2 regions of the Cupriavidus sp. GW823-FHT07B10 genome follow, and region 2 is predicted to be linked to the other one. Evidence: riboswitches for the same ligand, from Rfam matches in the RefSeq annotation. Region 2 holds a riboswitch; the other holds the start of a gene.
The links. Region 2 has a riboswitch for glycine ahead of gcvT (glycine cleavage system aminomethyltransferase GcvT). Riboswitches for the same ligand answer to the same signal wherever they lie in the genome.
Positions count from the first base shown of each region.

Region 1: another riboswitch for glycine. It lies ahead of AC1Q6V_RS17955 (D-amino acid dehydrogenase); the one in region 2 lies ahead of gcvT (glycine cleavage system aminomethyltransferase GcvT).

Region 1 covers NZ_JBXAGS010000008.1:4,778-9,377, forward strand. Annotated here, with positions in the region: gene AC1Q6V_RS17955 (D-amino acid dehydrogenase) at 340-1,608, opposite strand; glycine riboswitch at 1,665-1,783, opposite strand; glycine riboswitch at 1,784-1,882, opposite strand; gene AC1Q6V_RS17960 (TonB-dependent receptor) at 2,039-4,366, shown strand; gene AC1Q6V_RS17965 (sialidase family protein) at 4,392-4,600, shown strand, end outside.
Region 2 covers NZ_JBXAGS010000015.1:50,454-55,053, reverse strand. Annotated here, with positions in the region: gene AC1Q6V_RS25630 (UvrD-helicase domain-containing protein) at 1-1,494, opposite strand, end outside; gene AC1Q6V_RS25625 (YMGG-like glycine zipper-containing protein) at 1,778-2,005, shown strand; glycine riboswitch at 2,083-2,170, shown strand; glycine riboswitch at 2,192-2,317, shown strand; gene gcvT (glycine cleavage system aminomethyltransferase GcvT) at 2,416-3,543, shown strand; gene gcvH (glycine cleavage system protein GcvH) at 3,632-4,012, shown strand; gene gcvP (aminomethyl-transferring glycine dehydrogenase) at 4,113-4,600, shown strand, end outside.

The DNA.
Region 1 (4,600 bases), on a different contig from region 2:
GAGCAGTCATCGGCGCTATGACTGGTGCTGTCCTGGCTACGCTTGCTGCTTGGGGCGGGTTATATCTCTTCGGCGTTGTAGTTTCGCGCGGGACAGGAAGTTTGTTCGACACGAATCAGCATGCAGCGAATCTGTTCTTTGTTGGCTGGTTCGTGTCTATGGTCGCAGCCTCATTAATTGGTGGATGGCTTGGGTATTCATCCGGGCGAAAATAGGGCACACATCCACTATTTTTCAAGCGTATACATGCGCCGCGCCATGATTCCATCATGGCGCGGCGCTGTTCGAGCACGGTGGCCCTATCTTACAAATGGGAGAGGGGAGAAAACACCCGCGAACTCAAGCCTTGGCCAATGCCATCGGCGCACCCGCCGCGACTGCCACCCTCGCGCCGAGATGCTGGTCGACAACCCCTGCCACCATATCCGCCGTCACCGCCGACAAAGTCCACCCCAGGTGCCCATGCCCGGTGTTGTAGAAGATGCATGCCGCACGCCCGCGCCCCACGCGCGGCAGCATATCCGGCATCATCGGCCGCAGCCCGGCCCAAGGCACCACGCTGCGCGTGCTGACGCCGGGGAAGCACTGCTGCACCCATTCCACCAGCGGGCGGATGCGGTCGGCGCGGATATCGCGGTTGTAGCCGTTGAACTCGGCGGTGCCGGCCACGCGGAAGCGGTCGTCGCCCAGGCGGCTGGTGACCAGCTTGGTTTCGTCGTCGAGCAGGCTGACCACCGGTGCGGCGGCGCGGCTGGCCTCGTCGGTCAGGTTGACCGTGATCGAATAGCCCTTGACCGGATAGATGTTGACGCGGTCGCCCAGCCCCGCGGCCAGTGCGCGGCTGGCGGTGCCGGCGCAGATCACGGCGCCGTCGAAGGTGGAGGTGGCCGTGTCGGCTCCGTCCTGCACGGTCACGGTGGCGCGCCTGCCGTCGGTCTTCACCGCCCGCACGTCCTGGCCGTACAGGCAGCGCACGCCCAGCCGATCGATGGCTGCGGCCAGGCCGCTGGTGAACTTGTGGATGTCGCCGGTGGAATCGCTCTCGGTGAAGTAGCCGCCGTAGTACGAGCCGGCCAGCGTCGGCTCGATCGCGCGCATCTCCTCGGGCGTCACGGCGCGCCGTTCCAGCCCGCCCTGCGCCAGCAGTGCCGAGACCCGGCCGGCATGCTCGAAGCCGGTCTTGTCGCGGTAGATATGGAGGATGCCTTCCTTCTTCAGGTCGAAATCGATGCCTTCCTGCGCCGCCCAGGCGAACAGGTGCTCACGCGCCGCGATGGCCAGGCGCGCGGTCTCGATGGTGTTGCGGCGGTAGTGGGGGATCGCGGCGATGAACTCGGCGAACCAGGACAGCTTGTGCCAGCTGGGCCGGGGATTGACCAACAACGGGGCGTCGTTGCGCAGCATCCATTTCATGCCCTTGACGAGGGTCGACCAGTGGGTCCAGACCTCGGCGTTGGAGGCCGACAACTGGCCGCCGTTGGCGAACGAGGTCTCCATGGCGGCATAGCGGTGCCGTTCGAACAGCGTGACGGAGAATCCGCGCCGGGCCAGCGCGTAGGCCGTGGTGACACCCGTGATGCCACCGCCGATGACAGCGATTGATTTCATGATCTGCAGGTTCCAGGAACGTCGATGGTGGGAGCCCGGACGCAATATGCGTGGCGGACGCCCCCTCTGTTCTGGACCTGAGAGATTCACGCCACCCGGCCGCGAGGGCGGGGCGCGCTTGCTCCTTCGGTATGCCGGCGGACGATAGCGTCCGGCATTCTTCAGAGTGCACTGACTGGTGATGCCGGTCCTTTTGCCTGAGAGTTTCCGGGGCGGTTGCTCCTTCGGCGCTGTCCGCGGCGGGCGCCGCGACAGTCTCTCCCTGCATCACATTGGCTTGACGCCAATCCGGGCAATGTAGTGACAAGGCTCGACGTTGGATATGCGGGTTAACGCTTAGGCAGCCTGCCGCCCGCGTCGCTATGTCGCATCGGCCTGCGCCCCCGTGCCCCATAAAATGTCAGCGCTCGCTCTCGGGGAGAGGCGCCGTATGCTGCGCTCAGGTGGAGTGAGTCGAAAAAGACGACAACAAGGTTTTCCAGTGAAGAAGAATCGCATTGCACTGGCCGTTTCGGCGGTGCTGATGGGCCCCGCCGTCGCCGCCGCCCAGGTGGTGGACGCGCCCGAGCCGCTGCAGGAGGTGGTGGTCTCGGCCAAGTCGGAGCGCGCCGAGACGCCGGCCATACCGCCCAACACGCCCTCGCCGTCCTACGGCATCAGCCGCCGCCGCATGGCCGACTTCAATGTGGTGAACACGGAAGACGCCCTCAAGTACGCGCCCAACCTCGCCGTACGCAAGCGCTTCATCGGCGATATGAATTCGATCATCTCGGTGCGCAGCACCAGTTCGCGCCAGTCGGCGCGGGGGCTGGTCTATGCGGACGGCCTGCTGCTGTCCAACCTGCTGGGATCGGACTTCAGCTTCCCGCCGCGCTGGTCGCTGGTCAACAGCGCTGAGATCGAGCGCATGGATGTGCTGTACGGCCCGTATTCGGCGCTGTATCCCGGCAACTCGCTGGGCGCGACGGTGCTGATCACCACGCGCACGCCGGAGAAGTTCGAGGGCGATGCCAGCGTGCAGCTGTTCACGCAGCGCTTCAGCCTGTATGGCACGCACGACAACTTCAACGGGGTCCACGCCAACGCCTATGTGGGCGACCGCGTCGGCCCGTTCTCGTGGCTGGTCAGCGTGGACCGGCAGGACAGCAAGAGCCAGCCGCTGAGTTTCTATACCGCGGCGCGCTCCACGGCCCGTGCCACTTCCGCCGACAAGCCGGTCACCGGCGCGTACTTCGACCAGGACCAGACCGGCCGCGAGCGCGTGGTGATGGGCGTGAACAGCGAGGGCGTCACGCATACCGTGCAGGACCAGCTCAAGCTCAAGCTCGGCTACGACATCACCAATACCCTGCAGGCGCAGTTCACCGCGGCCTACTGGCAGCAGGACCGCTCCAGCGCCACCGGCAGCTACCTGCGCGATGCCGATGGCAATGTTGTGTCGAGCGGTCCCGTGAATATCGGCGGTTATCGCTATGTGATTCCCGCCAACGCCTTCGCCCCGAGCAATGGCGAGGACGCGCGCTGGCTCTATGGCCTGTCGCTGCGTACGCGCAACGAGACCGGCTGGAATTTCTCGGGCGTGGCGTCGCTGTTCGATGTCAGCAAGGACATCAGCCGCAGCGCCAACACCGTCGGCAGCGGGCCGGGCACGGTGACCTATGGCGACGGCACCGGCTGGCGCACGCTCGACCTGAAGGCCGACTACCGGCCGCGGCAGCTGCAGGGCGGGCACTGGGTCACGTTCGGCTACCACCATGACAATTACCGGCTGAGCAACACCACCTACAACACCTCGGACTGGCAGGCGGCCACCATCAGCGCCTTCAACAACGCCTTTGCCGGCAAGACCGAGACCCAGGCGCTGTATGCGCAAGACGCCTGGTACTTTGCCGAGGACTGGAAGCTGATCCCCGGCGTGCGCTACGAACACTGGCGCGCCTATGACGGCAGCCGCAGCCAGCCCGGCGTGGATATCGGCTACCCGGTGCGCAGCGAATCCAACTGGTCGCCCAAGCTGGCGCTGGAGAAGGCATTCGGGCAGGACTGGCTGGGCCGGTTGTCGCTGGGCCAGGCCTATCGCTATCCGACTGTCAGCGAGCTGTTCCAGGGCCGCATCACCGGGACCGCGTTGATCAACAACGATCCCAACCTGCAGCCCGAGCGGTCGTTCTCGAAGGACCTGACCTTCGAGCGCACGCTGGATTCGTCGTACTTCCGGGTCTCGGTGTATGAGGACGATATCCGCGATGCCCTGGTCAGCCAGACCAACACCACGGTATTCCCGACTGTCACCAGCTTTCAGAACGTCGACCGCGTGCGCACCCGCGGCATCGAGCTGGCCTATGACGCGCGCGGTGTGTTCGTCAGCGGCTTCGACCTGTCGGCCAGCGGGGCCTACAACCATTCGAAGACGCTTGAGAACGCCAACAACCCGGCCTCGGTGGGCAAGTACTTCTACCGCATCCCCAAGTGGCGGGCCAACCTGATGGGCACCTATCGCATCACGCCGGCCTGGGCCGGCACGCTGGCCATGACCTATTCGGGGCGGCAGTACAATACGCTCGACAATTCCGACGTCAACCCCGACACCTTCGGCGGCACCAGCAGCTTCCTGACCTTTGACGTCAAGCTGACGTACCGGCCCGCGAAGAACGTGCGCCTCGGGCTTGGCATCGACAACCTCACCGACCAGCGCTACTACGTCTATCACCCGTATCCGGGCCGGACGTTCTACGCCGAGGCGAAACTCTCCTTCTGAGCACGTGAACAGGCTGACCACAACCATGCAAGGCGTTCGCCCCGGTTTCCGCTTGATCGTTGCCGGGCTGATGATGGCCGGTGCCGCGCTGGCCGCGACCGCGCAAACGCACGGCGATCACAGCGGCCACGGCGCGCAGGCCAAGGCCGCGAAGATGAGCGAGCTGGGCACCGGCGCCGCGTTCGATCGAAACGGCAAGCTATGGGTCGCCTACAAGGACGGCCCTTACGTCGC
Region 2 (4,600 bases):
GGCCTCGTAGTGGATCCCTTCCATCAGGTCGTCCAGCACCACGGTGGCGGGATCCTTGGCCGCGCGGTCGGCCAGCCGTACCATCGATTCGCAGAACACGCGCAGCGGCTCCAGCTGGCGCGGCTGCAGCTTGCCTTCGATACCGCCCATCATCGCGGCCTCGAACAGCGACACCTTGGCCTGTCCGGCAAAGGTGCCCAGCACTTCCAGCGTGGTGTTTCCCACGCCGCGGCGCGGCGTGGTGATGGCGCGGATAAAGGCGGGATCGTCGTCGGGATTGGCAATCAGGCGCAGGTAGGCGCAGATGTCCTTGATCTCGGCCTTGTCGAAGAAGCTCTGGCCGCCTGAAAGCACATAGGGAATGCGCTCGCGCCGCAGGATCTGCTCAAACAGCCGCGCCTGGTGGTTGCCGCGATACAGGATGGCGTAGTCGCGGAACTGCGCGCGGCGCTCGAACTTGTGCGCGGACAGGCGGAACACCACCGACTCGGCCTCGTGCTCCTCGTCGTTCATCGGGTGGATGGCGATGGGGTCGCCCATGCCGTGCTCGCTCCACAGCTTCTTGTCGAACAGCTTGGGATTGTTGGCGATAACCGCGTTGGCCGCTTCCAGGATGCGCACGGTGGAGCGGTAGTTCTGCTCCAGCTTGATCACCTTCAGGTCCGGAAAATCGGTCTGCAGCCCGCGCAGGTTGTCCAGCGTGGCGCCGCGCCAGCCGTAGATGGCCTGGTCGTCGTCGCCCACCGCGGTAAAGGCCGGCGCGCGCAGGTGCGAGCCGCCCGCCAGCAGCTTGAGCAACTGGTACTGGCAGGCGTTGGTGTCCTGGTATTCGTCGACCAGGAAGTAGCGCAGGCGGTTCTGCCACTTGAGCTGCACCGCTTCATTGCGCGCGAACAGTTCGGCCGGCAGGCGGATCAGGTCGTCGAAATCCACCGCCTGGTAGGCATGCAGCGTGGCCACGTAGTTGCGGTAGACCAGCGCGGCCTGGTGCTCGTCGGCATTGGCGGCCTGCGCGATCGCTGCCTCCGGATCGACCATGCCGTTCTTCCACAGCGAGATCGTGCCCTGCACGCCGCGGATCAGCTTCTTGTCGGTGGTGCCGAGCTGCTCCTGGATCAGGCCGAAGCAGTCGTCCGAATCCATGATCGAAAACTGCGGCTTCAGGCCCACGTGCTCGGCCTCCATGCGCAGGATCTGCACCCCGAGCGAGTGGAAGGTACAGACCGTCAGCTGTTTGAGCGGAATGCGCTTGCCCTCGCGCGTAGTCTTGCCCTCCATCAGCTTGCCGATGCGCTCCTGCATCTCCTTGGCGGCCTTGTTGGTAAAGGTGACGGCGGCGATATGGCGCGGCTCGAAGCCCTTGTCCTCGATCAGATGCGCGATCTTCTGCGTGATCACCCGGGTCTTGCCGGAGCCCGCCCCGGCCAGCACCAGGCAAGGGCCGTCCAGGTAGCGGACGGCTTCGGATTGGGCGGAGTTCAGGCCATGGGTCATGCGTGGGATGCGGTTGGAGGCAGGGAAATCGGCAGGAACAGCGGAAGGCCAGGCGGGACACGCCAGCACCCAAGAAACGGGCACGGCGGCAAAGCTGCCGATGTTAACACGCTGGCCGCGGCAGGTCAGTCAGCGCAAGCCGCGTTGACACGGCCGGTTGTGTCACCGGCGTAACACTTCGTAAAGGCCGGAGCCAATCGCGCAACCAAACGCTCTAACTAGTATGTCCCCCTGGCCTGCGCGGCGGGGTTGACATGCTTGAATCATCACATCGGAGCCAATAATGAAAACCCTGCAGACTTTGACCAAGGTGACCCTGATCGGCGTGACCGTCGCGGCCTTTGCCGGTTGCGCGGATATGACCCCGAAGCAGCGTAATACCGCCATTGGCGCGGGCGCGGGCGCCGTGGGCGGCGCCATCCTCACCGACGGTAGCGCGCTGGGTACGCTGGGTGGCGCGGCCGTGGGCGGCGTGATCGGTAACGTTGTCACCGACGACAAGAAGAAGTAAGCCAGACCACCGCAGCGACAGGTACGGCAGGCTCCCCTGGCCCGTTTGACAAAGGCCGGGGCCTCCCGTACATTGCGCGCATCCGACCGGGAGAGCGCGCATCGCCTGCGCCGCCGAAGGGGTATCACCCGAAAACTCTCAGGCACCACGGACCGATCGGATCGGCATGCAATATGCACACGATGCATGCCGAACTCTGGAGAGCGGCACCCGCCATTCGTGGCGAGCGTGCCCACCGAAGGGGCGCACGAGGACGGGGTCCGGCAGGATCCGCCTTGTAATCTCTCAGGTATCGAGGACAGAGGGGTCATCCGCCGCAGCGGATTGCCACGCCACATTCAGGCGCGGCGAGCATTGCGGCGGATGGCCCTTTTTTGTTTTCGCCAACCGAGACTGCCCCAGAGGATTCCATGACGCTCCAGGCCACGCCCCTCAACGCCATCCACCGCGCCCTCGGCGCCCGCATGGTTGATTTCGGCGGCTGGGACATGCCGGTCAACTACGGCTCCCAGATCGAAGAACACAATGCTGTGCGCACCGACGCCGGCATGTTCGACGTGTCGCACATGTGCGTGGTCGACCTCGCCGGCGCCAATACCCGCAGCTTCCTGCGCGGCCTGCTGGCCAACAATGTCGACAAGCTGCAGACCCCGGGCAAGGCGCTCTACTCCTGCATGCTGGATGAGAAAGGCGGCGTGATCGACGACCTGATCGTCTACTTCTTTGCCGAGGACCACTTCCGCCTGGTCGTCAACGCCAGCACCGCGCTGGGCGACATCGAATGGATCCGCGCGCGCAATGCCGCCACCGGCAGCGATGTGACCATCACGCCGCGCCGCGAGGACGTTGCGCCTGCAGGCGTGCAGCCTCTGGCGATCGTCGCCGTGCAGGGGCCCAACGCCCGCACCAAAGTGTGGAGCACTTTCCCCTCGACCCAGCCGTCGGACACGCTCAAGCCCTTCAACGCCGCCGTGGTCCAGGACCCGGCCCTCGGCGAGATCATGGTGGCGCGCACCGGCTACACCGGCGAAGACGGCTTCGAACTGGTGGTGCCGGCCGAGAACGTCGCCGCCGTCTGGGAAAAGCTGAACGCCGCCGGCGTGCGCCCGGCGGGCCTGGGCGCGCGCGACACGCTGCGCCTGGAAGCCGGCATGAACCTGTACGGCCAGGACATGGACATCAACACCTCGCCGCTGGATGCGGGCCTGGCCTGGACCGTTGACCTGCAGAGCGAGCGTGACTTCACCGGCAAGGCGGCACTGGCCGCAGCCGGTTCGCGCCAGCAATTCCTCGGCCTGATCCTGCGTGACAAAGGCGGCGTCCTGCGCGCCCACCAGAAAGTGATCACGCCGGCCGGTGACGGTGAAATCACCAGCGGCACCTTCAGCCCGTCGCTGTCGCAGTCCATCGCCTTTGCCCGCCTGCCCAAGGATGTCGCCGTGGGCGATACCGTGCAGGTGGAGATCCGCGACCGCAAACTCAACGCGACTGTGGTTAAACTGCCGTTTGTGCGTAATGGCAAGGCACTCGTGAGCTAAGCGCTCACCCAACGGTCGCCCTCGCCTGCCGGCGCTTGCCGGGCAGGCATCACCCAACAAGAAACAAATCTGTATCCGGAGAACCTTCATGAATTTCCCCGCTGACCTCAAGTACACCGAGTCGCATGAGTGGGTACGCGTCGAAGCCGACGGCACGCTCACCATCGGTATCACCGACCACGCGCAGGACGCGCTGGGCGACATCGTCTTCCTGGAACTGCCCGAAGTGGGCAAGTCGGTCGGTGCCGGCGACGCGCTGGCAGTGGTGGAATCGGTGAAGGCCGCTTCCGACATCTACGCCCCCGTGGCCGGCGAAGTGATCGCCGTCAACGAGGCCGCCACGGCTGCCCCGGAGAGCGTCAACGCCGACGCCTTCGACGCGTGGCTGTTCAAGCTCAAGCCGGCCAACGGCGACGACGTCAACGGCCTGATGTCGGCCGACGCCTACAAGGCCAGCGTCGGCGCCTGACGCCGGCCGCGCCGGTCCATGGTTGGACCGGCCACTGCAGACTGACGCGCGCCGTCCCGGCTGACCACCGGCCGGCGCGCACCCCACGAGGTTCTTGCCAATGAACGCCCCGCTTCCCATGAACGCCGCCCAAGTGAACCGGCCCACGCTGGCCGAACTGGAGGCGCGCGACGCCTTCGCCGCCCGCCATATCGGCCCCGATACCCCCGAACAGCAGCACATGCTGAAGGTGCTCGGCTATGACAGCCGCGCCGCGCTGATCGACGCCGTCATCCCCGCCGCCATCCGCCGCCGCGACGGCATGCCGATGGGCGAGTTCACCGAGCCGCTGAGCGAGGAAGCCGCGCTGGCCAGGCTGCGCGGCCTGGCAGGCAAGAACAGGGTGCTGAAGAGCTTTATCGGCCAGGGCTACTACAACACCGTCACGCCCGGCGTCATCCTGCGCAATATCTTCGAGAACCCGGCCTGGTACACCGCCTACACGCCCTACCAGCCGGAGATCTCGCAGGGCCGCCTGGAAGCGATGCTGAACTTCCAGCAGATGGTCACCGACCTGACCGGGCTGGATATCGCCAATGCATCGATGCT